Regions from separate parts of the Lysinibacillus sp. UBA5994 genome, predicted to be linked through region 2. Evidence: predicted binding sites of a transcription regulator. Region 2 holds the regulator's gene; the other holds the start of a gene.
The links. Region 2 encodes NrdR, which represses ribonucleotide reductase genes. Its sites were predicted from a motif close to AACACNATATATNGTGTT; they were not measured.

Region 1 (7,395 bases), on a different contig from region 2:
CATTTATTGGTCTCCCTGCCAAAAGTGGTGTATCAGGTGCGATTCTTGCGGCTGTTCCAGGACATGCAGGCCTACACTCGCCGTTTCCTACTGGCTGTGGTATCGGAATTTACGGACCAGCGATTGATCCAATAGGAAACAGTGTGGCAGGTGTACAGTTGCTGAAACAGCTAGCAACAGAATGGGATATGACTATTTTTTAATAAGTGGAAGATGATTTCAGCGCTTAGTCTGAAGTCATCTTTTTTTCATTTTATAAATAATAAATAAAACGATAAACCAAATTGGTGTTAACAGCAGTGCCGTACGCGTAGCCTCAGAAATAAACATCACCATTAATAAAAAGGCGAAAAACGCAAGCACGACGTAGTTGATAAAAGGTGTCAGTGGTGCTTTGAAGATTGAAGCTTCATGTAAAGCACGTTTTTTTCGTTTGTAGATAATGTGCGAAATGATAATAATGCTCCACACCCAGATAAAACAAATTGCACTAATCGTCGTCACAACACTAAAGGCGTTCTCTGGCATCAACTTACTTAACAGAGCACCAGCAGATACAACAATAGTAGAAATAACGAGTGCATTACTTGGTACACTGTTTTTGTTGAGTTTGGCGAATGCTGGAGATGCCTGTTTATTGTTACCAAGATTATAGAGCATCCGACTTGTGGAGAATAACCCACTGTTACCTGCTGAAGCCGCTGAAGTAAGCACAACAAAATTTATAATACCAGCAGCAATCGGGATACCTGCTAATGTAAACACTTGGACAAAGGGGCTGCTTGAAGCAGACATCTCATACCATGGGTTAATACATAAAATGACAAATAATGCCCCTACATAGAAAAGTAAAATGCGAAATGGAATTTTATTAATGGCAGAAGGAATATTTTTTTGAGGATCTGCTGTTTCAGCTGCTGAAACCCCCACTAATTCCACACCAACAAATGCAAAGACAACCATTTGGAAGGCCATTAAAAAGCCGTATATACCATTTGGGAACATGCCTCCATGTGCCCATAGATTTTCAACTGATACTGCTCCTGAGCTAGTTTGGAAGCCAGTTACTAGCATAATAAGACCAATAATAATAAGTGCTACAATTGTAATAACTTTAATAATAGCGAACCAAAATTCTAGCTCACCAAAAAGCTTAACAGTTAATAGATTTAGTAGTAATAACAATACAAGGCAACCAATGGCTGGCACCCATTGTGGGATATCAAACCAATATTGTGTATATACCCCCACCGCAATAATGTCTGCCATCGCCGTCATAATCCAACAGAACCAGTATGTCCAACCTGTGATATAACCTGCCCAAGGCCCTATGTATTCGGATGCAAAATCCGTAAATGAAGTGTAGCCTGCATTGGATAGTAACAATTCGCCTAAGGCACGCATCACAAAAAATAGCGCTGTCCCTACAATTAAGTAGGCTAGGATGATCGAAGGCCCTGCTAAGGCAATAGCTTTTCCAGAGCCTAAAAATAAACCAGTCCCAATTGTTCCACCAATGGCAATAAGCTGTACATGGCGATTTTTTAAATCTCGTTTTAATTGTTGCTGTTCCACGTTAATCCCCCTCAAAGATGCATAAAAAACTATGACTGGAAAAATAAAAAGAGACTAGTTGTGACACTAGTCTCGGAAAAACGTCAGAATAACAAATACCATTTATTCGCAGATGTCTACATGAGATAGTGTAGCATCGCTTATAAAAGCTGTATTACTCCTCTGTCCTTTTGCCTGAGATAGTGAACCCTTCGGCGACGCAATGTGCGCTCTCTCCAGAACTGCTCCTGCTATAGTTTGATCCATAGCATTCATAGCTTATTAACTTGATAATCAATTATTATTGTAAGATATTATACATCCTAACAGTGCTTCTAAAATTATTCAACAATAAATTTTAACTATTTTCAGAAAAATAGAAGAATAGGGTTCGTAACTGGCATATCTCTAACGAAAAATAGTATTTTTGGTCATACAAAGTGTTTCGTGAAGGAGTTTTTAAATATGAGGTGGTTTATTGGAAGATTGTTCAACGTAGCTTTCGAAGTGCTCAAACATAAGTGAAAACCGCTCCAAAAAGACATCAAAGCGCTCAATTTTATGAGGATCCGACTCAAGTAGCGAACTCGTTCAAAGTAGATTTTGTATCAAATAAGGGGACTATAATGCGTTTTGTTGCTTTACTTTTTTATTTTAATGACATGAAGCTCGTACAGCATCATTTGAAATAGATATAATATAGTAGAAACTCTGAATTTTTTAAAAAAGAAGCCGTCTCATAGTACTTTGAGACGACTTTTTTTGATGAGAGCATTAATATTTTTTTGCTTTTATTTTACCTGTCCAAGTTTTGAAACCACCTTGAAGTTGGTAAATTTGGTTGTACCCACGTTTTTTAAGAAATAGTGCAGCACGTGAGCTACGGCCTGTATTTTGACAGTATAGATATACTGGTAAATCTGGGCGGATTTCTTTATAACGTTGACGTAGTGTTGTCGAAGGCACATTTCGTGCACCAAGAATGTGACCAGCATCAAATTCTTTTTGCTCACGAACATCGATCAGCTGGGCTTTACGATAGCCTTCTATGAATTGCTCTTGTGTTAGGTTGGTTACGGCTTTTTTGAGTCGTAGTGCATTAATTCCGATATATGCAATTGTGACTACTAAAACGACACCGATTGTGATAAGTATGTCCAAGATTTTCTTACCCCTTTCTATCTTCTCTATTATTATAAAAGATGCGCTAGCGATAGTCCAATGAGTTTGATAAAATTAACTAGGTTGTAGCGAATTCGCTTTTTTCGTTACACAAGCAATCGTTCGCAAGTTGAACTGTAGTATAATATTCGTTAAAGTTGACCCACAGGTGGGGCCTGATGGATCATTTTATATTTGTAGGAGATGAGCATATGACAACTTGGTATTTTTTAAATTCAGGGAAATGTAGTCCTTCTTTTAATATGGCACTAGATGAAGCCTTACTTGATTGGCATAGTGAGGGGTTAATTCCACCAGTAATTCGTTTCTACGAGTGGGAGCCTGCGACATTATCCATTGGTTATTTTCAACAAGCTAAGAGAGATATTAATTTAGATGCTGTGCGTGAACAAGGCTTAGGTTTTGTACGTCGACCAACTGGTGGACGAGCTGTCCTACATGAACATGAGCTAACTTATAGTGTCATTGTGACGGAAAGCTATCCGAATATGCCAGAATCTGTGACAGAGGCATATCGTGTGTTAAGTGAGGGAATTTTGCAAGGTTTCCATAACCTAGGTATGGATGCCTATTTTAGTGTACCTGATACAGAGGAGAAAAGAGCGGACCTGAAGAGTCCAAAAAGTGCTGTTTGCTTTGATGCACCAAGTTGGTATGAACTTGTCGTAGAAGGGAAAAAAATAGCTGGAAGTGCTCAAACACGTCAAAAGGGTGTCATTTTACAGCATGGCGCCATTTTATTAGATTTGGATCAAGAGAAATTATTATCCGTATTTAATTTCTCCAGTGAAGAAGCGAAGAATCGTATGCGTAGAAAGCTACCAGAAAAGGCTGTTGCCATCAACAGTCTTGTAAAAGAGCCAGTGACAGTTGAACAATGTGTGACAGCTTTTAGAGATGGCTTTGCAAAATCGTTGCAAATTGAATTAAAACCATTTACACTTTCTGAGGAGCAATTAGAATATGTGCAAGCTTTAGAAGAAAAAAAATATGCTTCAGATGAGTGGAACTTTAAAAAGTAAAAAATGGTATGAAAAAAATATTTTTTAACGTTCAATCCTAGTCATAACAAGTAGTTCTGAATCTATTAAAAAAAGCAAGAGTTGAATTAAAAAACTATATATAGTATCTTTTTTAAAGACATATACACAATATGTAGTGTTTAACGACACAAGATATTGTGTATTTATTTTGTAATGAAGAAAACAAGGGAGGCTAAACGATGGTACTCACAAATCATCAACCCGAAGTAAACAATCAATTTGAACAGTTAAACAAAGATATTGAACAATTCCCGCAGGTACACCCCGTAACATCTGATATGCATATTACACACAAAGGTGTATCAAGACTTGTCATGATCGATCGCTATTCGTTTAAAGACACAGAAAAGAAAACATTGAAAGCCGGCGACTTTGTTGTATTAACGGTAAAAGCTGATCCGAAATTTCCTGCACGTGGTTTAGGGACAATTCAAAAATTGGATATGTCTACAAAAACAGCAGAGATTTTGATTGAAGAGGATTATCGTAGCGCATTAGACGATCCGCAAGAGCAAGAAACGGGTGTGATTACGCGTTCAATTGACGTGTTAGAAAAGCCTCTTGAGATATTTTATGAACAAATTGCAAAACGAAATGCAACGGGCCTTGCCGCTGTTGAAAAAACACCAGAAAAACGTCAAGAATGGTTTGAAAAATTTTATGAGCAATTAGTATCCTTGAAATTCATTCCAGCTGGACGAGTGATTTATGGAGCTGGTTCTGAAACAGATGTAACTTTCTTTAACTGTTACGTGATGCCATTTGTCGCTGACTCTCGTGAAGGTATCAGTGATCACCGTAAGCAAGTAATGGAGATTATGAGCCGTGGTGGCGGTGTAGGAACAAATGGTTCAACATTACGTCCACGCAACACATTAGCTCGTGGTGTAAACGGTAAATCATCTGGTTCTGTTTCCTGGTTAGATGATATTGCTAAATTGACACATCTTGTGGAGCAAGGTGGATCACGTCGTGGCGCACAAATGATTATGCTAGCAGATTGGCATCCAGATATTGTGGAGTTTATTATTTCCAAAATGCAAAATCCACGTATTCTGCGTTACCTGATCGAAAATACAACGGATGAAACAATCATCCGTCTAGCCAAAGAAAAATTAAACTTCAAGCCACTTTCTATGCAAGAAGAAGCGATGTATCAAGGCATCGTGAATTATAAAAACATTGAAGGCTTAGGTGGATTTGATACAGCTATCATTCGTGAGGCTGAAAATAAATTACGTGATGGTGGCACGTACACTGTTCATAACCCAGAGTTTTTAACAGGTGCCAACATTTCTGTGACATTAACAAAAGAATTTATGGAAGCAGTTGAAAAAGATGCTGACTTCGAGCTTCGTTTCCCAGCTGTTGAAGAATATACAAAGGAAGAAATGAGCGTTTACAACACGAAATGGCATGAAGTTGGTGATGTTCGTGAATGGGAGAAAATGGGCTATAAAGTCCGCACATACCGTACAATTAAAGCGAAAGAGTTATGGAATTTAATTAATGTATGTGCAACATACTCGGCAGAGCCAGGTATTTTCTTCATTGACAACGCCAATGACATGACAAATGCAAAGGCATACGGTCAAAGTGTTGTAGCGACGAACCCATGTGGTGAGCAACCACTTGCACCATATTCTGTGTGTAACTTAGCTGCTGTGAATTTAGCACAGTTTGCGAATAAAGAAAATCAATCAGTTGATTACGAAGCACTACGTGAAACAGTTCGTGTTGGTGTTCGTATGCAGGATAATGTGATTGATGCGACACCTTACTTCTTAGAAGAAAACCGTGTACAAGCTCTTGGTGAACGTCGTGTCGGATTAGGTGTTATGGGCTTAGCCGATTTGCTGATTTACTGTGAAAAAGAATACGGTTCAGAAGCAGGTAATGCGTTAGTCGATGAAATCTTTAAAACAATCGCTGAAACTGCGTATGAGGCGTCTACAGAGCTTGCGAAGGAGCGTGGTAGCTTCCCATTCTTAGTAGGTGCTACAGACGAAGAAACAGCTCGTTTACGTAAAGCCTTTACAGAGACAGGCTTTATGCAAAAAATGCCTGCTCATATCAAAGAGCAAATTTTAGCGACTGGTATCCGTAACTCACATTTATTAACGGTTGCACCAACAGGGTCAACAGGAACAATGGTAGGGGTAGCAACAGGTCTTGAGCCATACTTCTCCTTCACGTACTATCGTTCTGGTCGTCTAGGTAAATTCATTGAAGTAAAAGCTGAAATTGTCCAAGAATATTTGAACCGTCATCCAGAAGTAAATGAGCAAGAGCTTCCAGAATGGTTCGTTACAGCAATGGAGCTAAAACCAGAAGCGCATGCGGATGTGCAATGTATTATTCAAAAATGGATCGATTCATCTATTTCTAAAACTGTAAACGCACCAAAAGGCTATACAGTACAGCAAGTTGAAAAAGTGTACGAGCGACTATATAAAGGTGGCGCTAAAGGTGGTACGGTCTATGTTGACGGTAGCCGTGATTCACAAGTACTTACACTAAAAGCAGAAGAAAATGATATGGATCAACTTTCATTTGAAGAGGAATTGGTTGAAGAACATACAAAACGTCCAGTCGTATTAGTAGATACGATTCAAGCGTTAGAGTCAACAACTGTTATTGGCTCAGACGTTGGGAATACATGCCCAGTATGCCGTAAAGGCACAGTCGAAGAAATGGGCGGCTGTAATACATGTACAAACTGTGGCGCACAGTTGAAATGCGGCCTGTAATTAATATTTTAAATTAATTTGTTGTGGCTTTGAAATAAAGTTGCAATCATAATGGCAATGAAATACCTCTTTAGATATTTTATCTAAAGGGGTATTTTTCATGTCTAACACAAACAGAACATCTAAAATTATAATTGGCTGTATAACAAGAAGAATTTTTTGAGGTGCAAATTACTTCAATTAGGAGACTCTTGTTGAGTTGGAGGGGAATGTTAGTACAATAAAAAGAAGTGTTGTTAGATACATTAAATAAACTAAATGAAATGATTTTGTGCAGCAATTCATTCAAGCCAGGGTTGGCACTATCAACATCATTGGTGATAACATTCAAGCAAAATAAGATTTTCCTAAGCATGTCTGTAAAGCAACGTGTGCAGACAATGCGGCCATGGAGAACTTCTTTGGCTAAATGTATTACAGAGAAGAATTGATCTCCTACGAAGCGTTTAAGAAGAAAATAGAAAAGTATATCGATTACTATAATAATGATCGAATTAAACAAAAATTGGCCGGCATGAGTTCAGTAAAATACCGAACTTATGCCAGCCAATTAGCTGCATAAATAAAACTCTAACTTTAAGGGGTCACTACCAATACAAGCGATCTAACATTTTTCTTTTTTGTCTCAGCCTCTTGTATTTGGCTTTTTCTATTCTGAAAGCTGTTCTTTTCCAACTGTATCTTTTATATAAGAGTGAGAGTTTGCGGCTTCTTCAATTTCCTTGAATGCCCAATGTGTTGCTTTGACATCTGGGAAGCTTGGTTTTGTCACACCGTTTAATGGACCACGTTCAAACATGCGGTTCATCATTACGACTACTTGTGCACGTGTTAAAGCAACATTTGGTGCAAAGCTTCCATTCTCA
Region 2 (7,395 bases):
CGTAAGGAAGCGGCTAATTTTATTGAAAAGTATTTCGCAAGTTTCCCTGGTGTAAAACAGTACATGGATGACATTGTACAAAATGCGAAATTTAATGGTTATGTGACAACGATATTAAATAGACGCCGTTATTTACCGGATATAACAAGCTCAAACTTTAATTTAAGAAGCTTTGCTGAGCGTACGGCGATGAATACGCCAATTCAAGGTAGTGCAGCTGATATCATTAAAAAGGCAATGATTGATATGGATGCTCGATTGAAAAAAGAAAAGATGCAGGCAAAACTGCTACTTCAAGTGCACGATGAGCTAATCTTTGAGGCACCAAAGGAAGAGATTGCCTTACTCGAAAAAATTGTACCTGAAGTCATGGAAAACGCTATTGAGCTTGCTGTACCGCTTAAAGTAGATTTTAACCATGGCTCAACTTGGTACGAGGCAAAATAAGGAGGGATTCAAATGCCTGAATTACCAGAGGTAGAGGGTGTCGTCCAGGCATTGAAGCCAACAGTTGAAGGACGTACCATTCAACAGGTTCAGCTTTCTGAACGAGTACATTTCTCTTTTAGTGAGGGTAAACAATGTATTGTCAAACAAGCAGCGCCTGATGCATTTGAAAGTACTTTGTCCCAGATGACCATTACCAAAATTGAACGAAGAGCAAAATATATTTTCTTTCATTTGCTGAAGGATGATGTTCCATATGTTCTTGTTAGTCACTTAGGGATGACAGGTGCTTGGTTTGTTGTGAATTCACCCGAAGAAATCAATGAGGCGAAATTTCAAAAGCATATCCATGCGACATTTGAAATGGCAGATGGGGGATACTTGATTTATTCAGATATTCGTCGATTCGGTGAACTTCGTTTTCTGACAAAAATTGAAGATCATGCACCATTGACAAAAATGGCACCAGAGCCATTTGATGAGCATGCATGTGATTTTTTTATAACAAAATCTAAGCTACCGAAATATGAAAATAAAGCCGTAAAAGAAGTAATTATGGATGGGCAAGTCATTTCGGGCTGTGGCAATATTTATGCAACAGAGGCATTGTTTGCTCAGAAAATTCACCCTGCACGCAAAATGAGCCGCATTAGTGAAAAGCGGAAGCGAGCATTATTTGAGGAGATTGTTGCTGTCCTACGTCAAAGCATTGAAGCGGGTGGTTCAACTATTTCTGATTATCGGAATATTAATGGGGAAGCAGGGAGTATGCAGAATCGATTAAAAATGTATGGGAAAAAGGTATGTCCAGCATGTGAAACGGCAACAAGTCAAATGACAATTGGAGGGCGTACCTCTGTCTATTGCCCAAATTGTCAACATTAAAGGGGATTTAGCAATGATTATCGGACTAACAGGAAGTATTGCAAGTGGAAAAAGTACAGTAGCTAAAATGATGAGCGAACTGGGTTTACCGATTGTTGATGCAGATGTTGTAGCACGAGATGTCGTAGAACCAGGAACTGAAACATTAGCATTGATTGCTGAAAGCTTCGGACAAGCTATCTTGCTTGAGGACGGCAATTTAAATCGAACTTTGCTGGGAGATATCATATTTCATGAGCCTGCCAAACGCAAAACGTTAAATGATATCATGCATCCAGCAATCAGAAAAGAAATGTTACGTCAGCGTGATGCTTATTTAGAAGCAGGACATGAACATGTTGTGATGGACATTCCTTTGTTATTTGAGAGTAAGCTTCAACATTTTGTGGAACGTATCATTGTGGTATCGGTCAGTGAAGAAGTTCAGCTTCGACGTTTAATGGAACGTAATAATTTATCTAAAGAAGATGCATTGGCACGTATGCACTCTCAACTGCCGATGTCTGTCAAAGAAAAGGGTGCACATGCGGTCATTTATAATAATGAAAATATAGAAAGTACAGAAGAACAATTAAAAAAAATCCTGCATTATTGGGGTGTTATTTCATGAGTTCTTTTATAAATGCGTAGCAAGCCGACCTTGCTACGCATTTTTTTATGGGGAAACGCCATAATAAAGAATAATTTTTCAGAAAATAAGAACTTTTATATTCTCAATATATAATGTTCATCTTTTTTAAAATTGTGTTATACTAATCACCATAAAGTATATAATTAATTAATCTGAGTATGTACTCACAGGAGGATATTATAAATGACAGTATCAATTGCTATTAATGGTTTCGGACGTATCGGACGTATGGTTTTCCGCCAGGCTATCGTACAACAAGATTTAAACATCGTTGCAATTAACGCTAGCTATCCTGCAGAAACGTTAGCACATTTGATTAAGTATGACACAAATCACGGAACATTTGAAGGTACGGTAGAACCAGCAGGCGATGCTTTAGTTGTAAATGGTAAACGAGTTCAAATTATTAGTGAACGTGATCCTTTAAAATTACCTTGGTCTACAATGGGTGTAGATATCGTTATTGAAGCTACAGGAAAATTTAATGAGCGTGATAAAGCAGCGATGCACTTAGCAGCTGGCGCGAAAAAAGTAATTTTAACAGCACCAGGTAAAAACGAGGATGTCACAATTGTTTTAGGTGTAAATGATGACAAATTGGATATTGCGAAACATGATGTTATTTCAAATGCTTCTTGTACAACAAACTGCTTAGCGCCAGTAGCAAAAGTATTGAATGACACATTTGGTATTGAGAATGGTTTAATGACAACAGTTCATGCTTATACAAATGACCAAAAGAACTTAGACAATCCGCATAAAGATTTACGTCGTGCACGTGGATGCGCCCAATCCATTATCCCAACATCTACAGGTGCAGCGAAAGCCTTAAAATTAGTGTTACCTGAATTAGAGGGTAAAATTCATGGTATGGCACTTCGTGTTCCAACACCAAACGTATCTTTAGTTGACCTTGTAGTAGATTTAAATACAGATGTAACAGTTGATGCAGTTAATGCAGCATTTGTAAAAGCGGCAACAGAAGGTCCAATGAAGGGTATCCTTAATTTCTCTGTTGAGCCATTAGTATCTTCTGATTACAATACAACAACTTATTCTTCAACAGTTGATGGACTTTCTACAATGGTGTTAGGCAACCGCAAAGTAAAAGTACTTGCTTGGTATGATAACGAGTGGGGCTACTCTGCACGCGTTGTTGACCTTGTGAAAAAAGTGGCAAATGCTTTGGAAACTGTAAACGCGTAATAATTTCTATAGATAGCACATTGAAATCGAAAAGGTTTCAATGTGCTCTTTTTTTACAGAAACTTTTCTTGTACTTCAGGTGCTTTAGATTTATCATGAGCCCACAAACGTGAATGCACTTTTCTTACATGTAGGAAATTTGTTATAATAGATATATTAAATTGTTGTAAACCAGGAGAGTAATTATATGAGATGTCCATCTTGCCAATTTAACGGAACGCGTGTTGTGGATTCGAGGCCAGTAGATGATAATAAAGAAATTCGTAGACGTCGTGAATGTGAGTCATGTGGCTTCCGTTTTACAACGTTTGAAAAAATTGAAGAGACACCATTAGTCGTTGTGAAAAAGGAAGGTTCACGAGAAGAGTTTAGCCGTGAGAAGGTACTTCGTGGGCTTATTCGTGCTTGTGAAAAACGCCCAGTGGCACTTGATGTGCTGGAGGAACTTGTTCTGTCCATTGAAAAAGATCTTCGTCGTATTGGAAATTCGGAAGTACGCTCAGAAGATGTTGGCGAAATGGTCATGGACCGCTTAGCCAAAATTGATGAGGTTGCCTATGTGCGTTTTGCGTCGGTCTACCGTCAGTTTAAAGATATCAATGTCTTTATTGAAGAAATAAAGGACATTATTCAACGTCAAACGGAGAAGAAATCATAGCAAACAGAGAGGATGAATGACGTTGATTCATTTATATAAGGAATTGCAGCCTGGCGATCCTTTTGACATTCGTCTACCTCATGCATTTTCTACACAAGAGCGTCAATTAGTTACATTATTTTATCAACCATTAACGGGATCAGAGCCAGTTAGCCTCTATTTAACATTATGGGCAGAAGCAGAGCAAATGCCAAAGCAGCAAATGACACATTATTATTTAATGAATGTGCTAGGGCTACCAATTGGTAAAGTGTTTGAGGCTCGTATTGCTTTAGAAGCTATTGGTTTGCTGCGTACATGGAAAAAAGAAAATGCTGGTGAGCGGAGTTTTTTATATGAGCTACAGCGCCCATTAGATGCAGATAGCTTTATGAAAGACCCGCTGCTGTCGATGTTTTTGTTTAGTAAAATTGGAGAGCAGGCTTATCGCAACTTACGTCAGCGCTTTATGTCACCTGTAAAGGACTCGGCGTTTAAGGATGTATCTCGTGCTTTTATTGATGTCTATAAGCCTGTTCATGCCAATATCCCATCAGATTTACAAGTGGATACGAGTCATAAGGATAAACAACAAAAAGTATATCCTTTTTATTTGGAGCAATTCGATTTTGATTTATTGCAAGCAGGTTTGTCTGAGCAATTGGTACCTTCCAATTTGTTGACATTTGAAGTGCGTGAAGCTATAGCCAAGTTGGCATTTTTATATCATTTAACAGCCCTTGATATGCAAAAAGTAGTCATACTTGCTTTAGATGATGATTTAGGAATTTCTCAGGAACGTTTACGAAAGGCTGCTGCTGATTTTTATAAATTAACCGTATCCAAGGAGCCGCCAAAACTTGCCCGTGTCACCGATCCTCTACCAGTAGCAGAAGCGGGACAAAAAACGAAGGATCAGGAACTTCAACACTATTTAGAAACAACGGCACCTGTCCAAGTTTTAAGAGATATAAATAATGGTAAAGAACCATTACAAACCTCAGTCCAACTTGCAGAAAATTTAATCGTTCAACATGGCATGCCAATTGGAGTGGTTAATGCATTGTTAGAATACGTTATGCTAACAACAGATATGAAGCTCCCTAAAAAATATGTGGAAACGATTGCTGATCATTGGGTACGAAAAAATGTCCAGACCGCTAAGGAAGCAATGGAACTTGCACGTCAAGAGCATGATAAATATACAGCTTGGAAAAACAAGCCGCAAACGTCCAATAAAACGAGTCAACAGACAAAAGGACGTTCAAGATATCAACGTGAAGAAAAAGTGCCTGAATGGTTCTATAAACGAAATGACAATCAAGAGGAATCTACCTCTAGTACTATAGATTTTGAAAAAGAGCGACAAAAAATATTAGAGATGCTAGGAAAAAGCGAATAGTAAAGAAGGTGAGCAGTAATCGAACCTATAAATGGACCACTAAAGCGAGCAATTAATGTACCCTCGTTCCAAGAACGCTATGAAGCCATGCGACGTGAAATTTTAGAGCACCCGCATGTGCAGGAATTTTTAGCGCAGCATGCAGATGAATTAAACTATGACAATGTTGAGCGAAATTTACCTAAACTGCATGAGTTTATTAGTCAATCTACTGAGTGCTGTGGGTGTGATAATACCGAACATTGTACAAACTATTTAAAAGGATTCATCCCGACATTAAGGGTTGTTCGGAATTCTATTGAAATGGACTATGTGCGCTGTGAGCAAAAGATTAGGGAAGAAGAACGCCGAGATGTTGCGAATATGATTGCAAGTATGCATATGCCAAAAGATGTGCTACAAGCAACAATTCATGATTTAAGTATTGATGATGAATCACGTGTGGCGATTGCACAAAAAGCAGCTCAATTTGTTAAAATAACAAAAGAAACTGGTCAATTACCTGCAAAAGGTTTTTACCTATATGGTAAATTTGGTGTAGGGAAATCCTTTGTACTTGGTGCATTGGCCAATGAATTAGCATCTATTAAAATCCGCTCTGTGGTAGTTTTCGTTCCAGAATTTTTACGAGAAATGAAAAATGCCATTGGCGATAATACATTGAATGAGAAAATAGATTATATTAAAAAGGCTCCTGTCTTAATGCTAGATGATTTAGGTGCGGAGACAATGACTGCCTGGACACGTGATGAAATATTGGGGACTATTTTCCATTATCGGATGGCAGAGCAATTGCCAACTTTTATTACGTCTAATTTTAACTATGAAGAATTAGAGCATCACTTAGCTCAGTCACAAAAAGGTGATATTGAGGTTGTTAAAGCGGGACGAATTATGGAGCGAATTAAAGCCCTAACAGTGCCGATCGAAATGCGAGGCAAAAATCGTCGGATGTAACATTGATAGTTGCATTTTTCGACAATCGAGCGTATACTGACTCATATACTTAATATCAATATGCATTGATGAGGACATGAATTTTGTGTATCAGCTTTTAGAGAGGGAAGTCATCGGCTGAAAACTTCCTAGTATGGGCACATTATTTACTACCTACTGAGCAGCGAAAGGGATAATCTTTCGCCGGTCCCTAGCCCGTTAGCTAGCCTTGAGCTTCGTCTGACTTTATGTAAGTCGGAAGGAAGAAGGGTGGAACCACGAGCATACGCTTCGTCCCTTTTGTGAGGGATGGAGCTTTTTTTATTTTTCTTAGATTTCATTGAAATAGTGGTGGATCCGCTCATATAGGGGATAAGTCGCTCGCGAAAGTGGTAAATTCGCTCATAGAGAGTAAGAAACCGCTCAGAAACATGAAGATGCCGCTCCGATTGAACAGAGAAATGCTTAAAAAAGCAATGACTCCGCTCAAACCAAGCCGTAGAGTCACACAAACATTGCTCCAGCCAATCATCAAGCATTATGTATTTATCAAAAACAAAGGAGTGCAAAGGATATGTCAGAAATGATTAAATTAACTTTCCCAGATGGCGCTGTAAAGGAATTTGCAAAAGGCACATCAACTGATGACGTAGCATTATCTATTAGCCCTGGCTTACGGAAAAAAGCGTATGCAGGTAAAATTAATGGTGTGTTAGTAGATTTAAAAACACCAATTGAAGAGGATTCAACAATTGCAATCATTACACAAGATGATGAGGCAGCACTTGAAATTTTACGTCACTCAACTGCCCATTTAACAGCGCAAGCTATTAAACGTCTATTCCCAGATGTAAAGCTTGGTATTGGTCCAGTAATTGAAGGTGGTTTCTACTATGATATCGACTCACCAACACCAATCACTGCTGAAGATCTACCAGCCATTGAAAAAGAAATGAAGAAAATTATTGCTGAAAACCTTGAGGTAGAACGCAAAAATGTAAGCCGTGCAGAAGCACAAGCCCTTTATGAAGAAATTGGCGATGAGTATAAATTAGAATTACTTGAAGCCATTCCTGCAGATGAGCAAGTATCTATTTATTATCAAGGCGAGTTTTTTGATCTTTGCCGTGGTATCCACGTACCATCTACGGGTAAACTTCGTGAATTCAAGCTTTTATCATTAGCGGGTGCTTACTGGAGAGGGAACTCTGATAACAAAATGTTACAACGTATTTATGGTACAGCGTTCTT

Region 1: a site for NrdR is predicted at 3,882-3,899, ahead of B3D98_RS16495 (vitamin B12-dependent ribonucleotide reductase). Genes of this name have one in related genera too.

Annotation. Positions count from the first base shown of each region.
Region 1 is NZ_DJAU01000056.1:40,700-48,094, forward strand. Features, by position in the region: gene B3D98_RS16475 (glutaminase) at 1-203, shown strand, start outside; gene B3D98_RS16480 (amino acid permease) at 238-1,575, opposite strand; glycine riboswitch at 1,728-1,804, opposite strand; gene B3D98_RS16485 (rhodanese-like domain-containing protein) at 2,329-2,715, opposite strand; gene B3D98_RS16490 (lipoate--protein ligase family protein) at 2,979-3,758, shown strand; gene B3D98_RS16495 (vitamin B12-dependent ribonucleotide reductase) at 3,959-6,529, shown strand; gene B3D98_RS21685 (IS3 family transposase) at 6,939-7,091, shown strand; gene B3D98_RS16500 (S-layer homology domain-containing protein) at 7,179-7,395, opposite strand, start outside.
Region 2 is NZ_DJAU01000059.1:1,389-8,783, reverse strand. Features, by position in the region: gene polA (DNA polymerase I) at 1-447, shown strand, start outside; gene mutM (bifunctional DNA-formamidopyrimidine glycosylase/DNA-(apurinic or apyrimidinic site) lyase) at 460-1,332, shown strand; gene coaE (dephospho-CoA kinase) at 1,346-1,942, shown strand; gene B3D98_RS20515 (glyceraldehyde-3-phosphate dehydrogenase) at 2,147-3,169, shown strand; gene nrdR (transcriptional regulator NrdR) at 3,357-3,827, shown strand; gene B3D98_RS20505 (replication initiation and membrane attachment family protein) at 3,844-5,208, shown strand; gene dnaI (primosomal protein DnaI) at 5,236-6,165, shown strand; gene thrS (threonine--tRNA ligase) at 6,719-7,395, shown strand, end outside.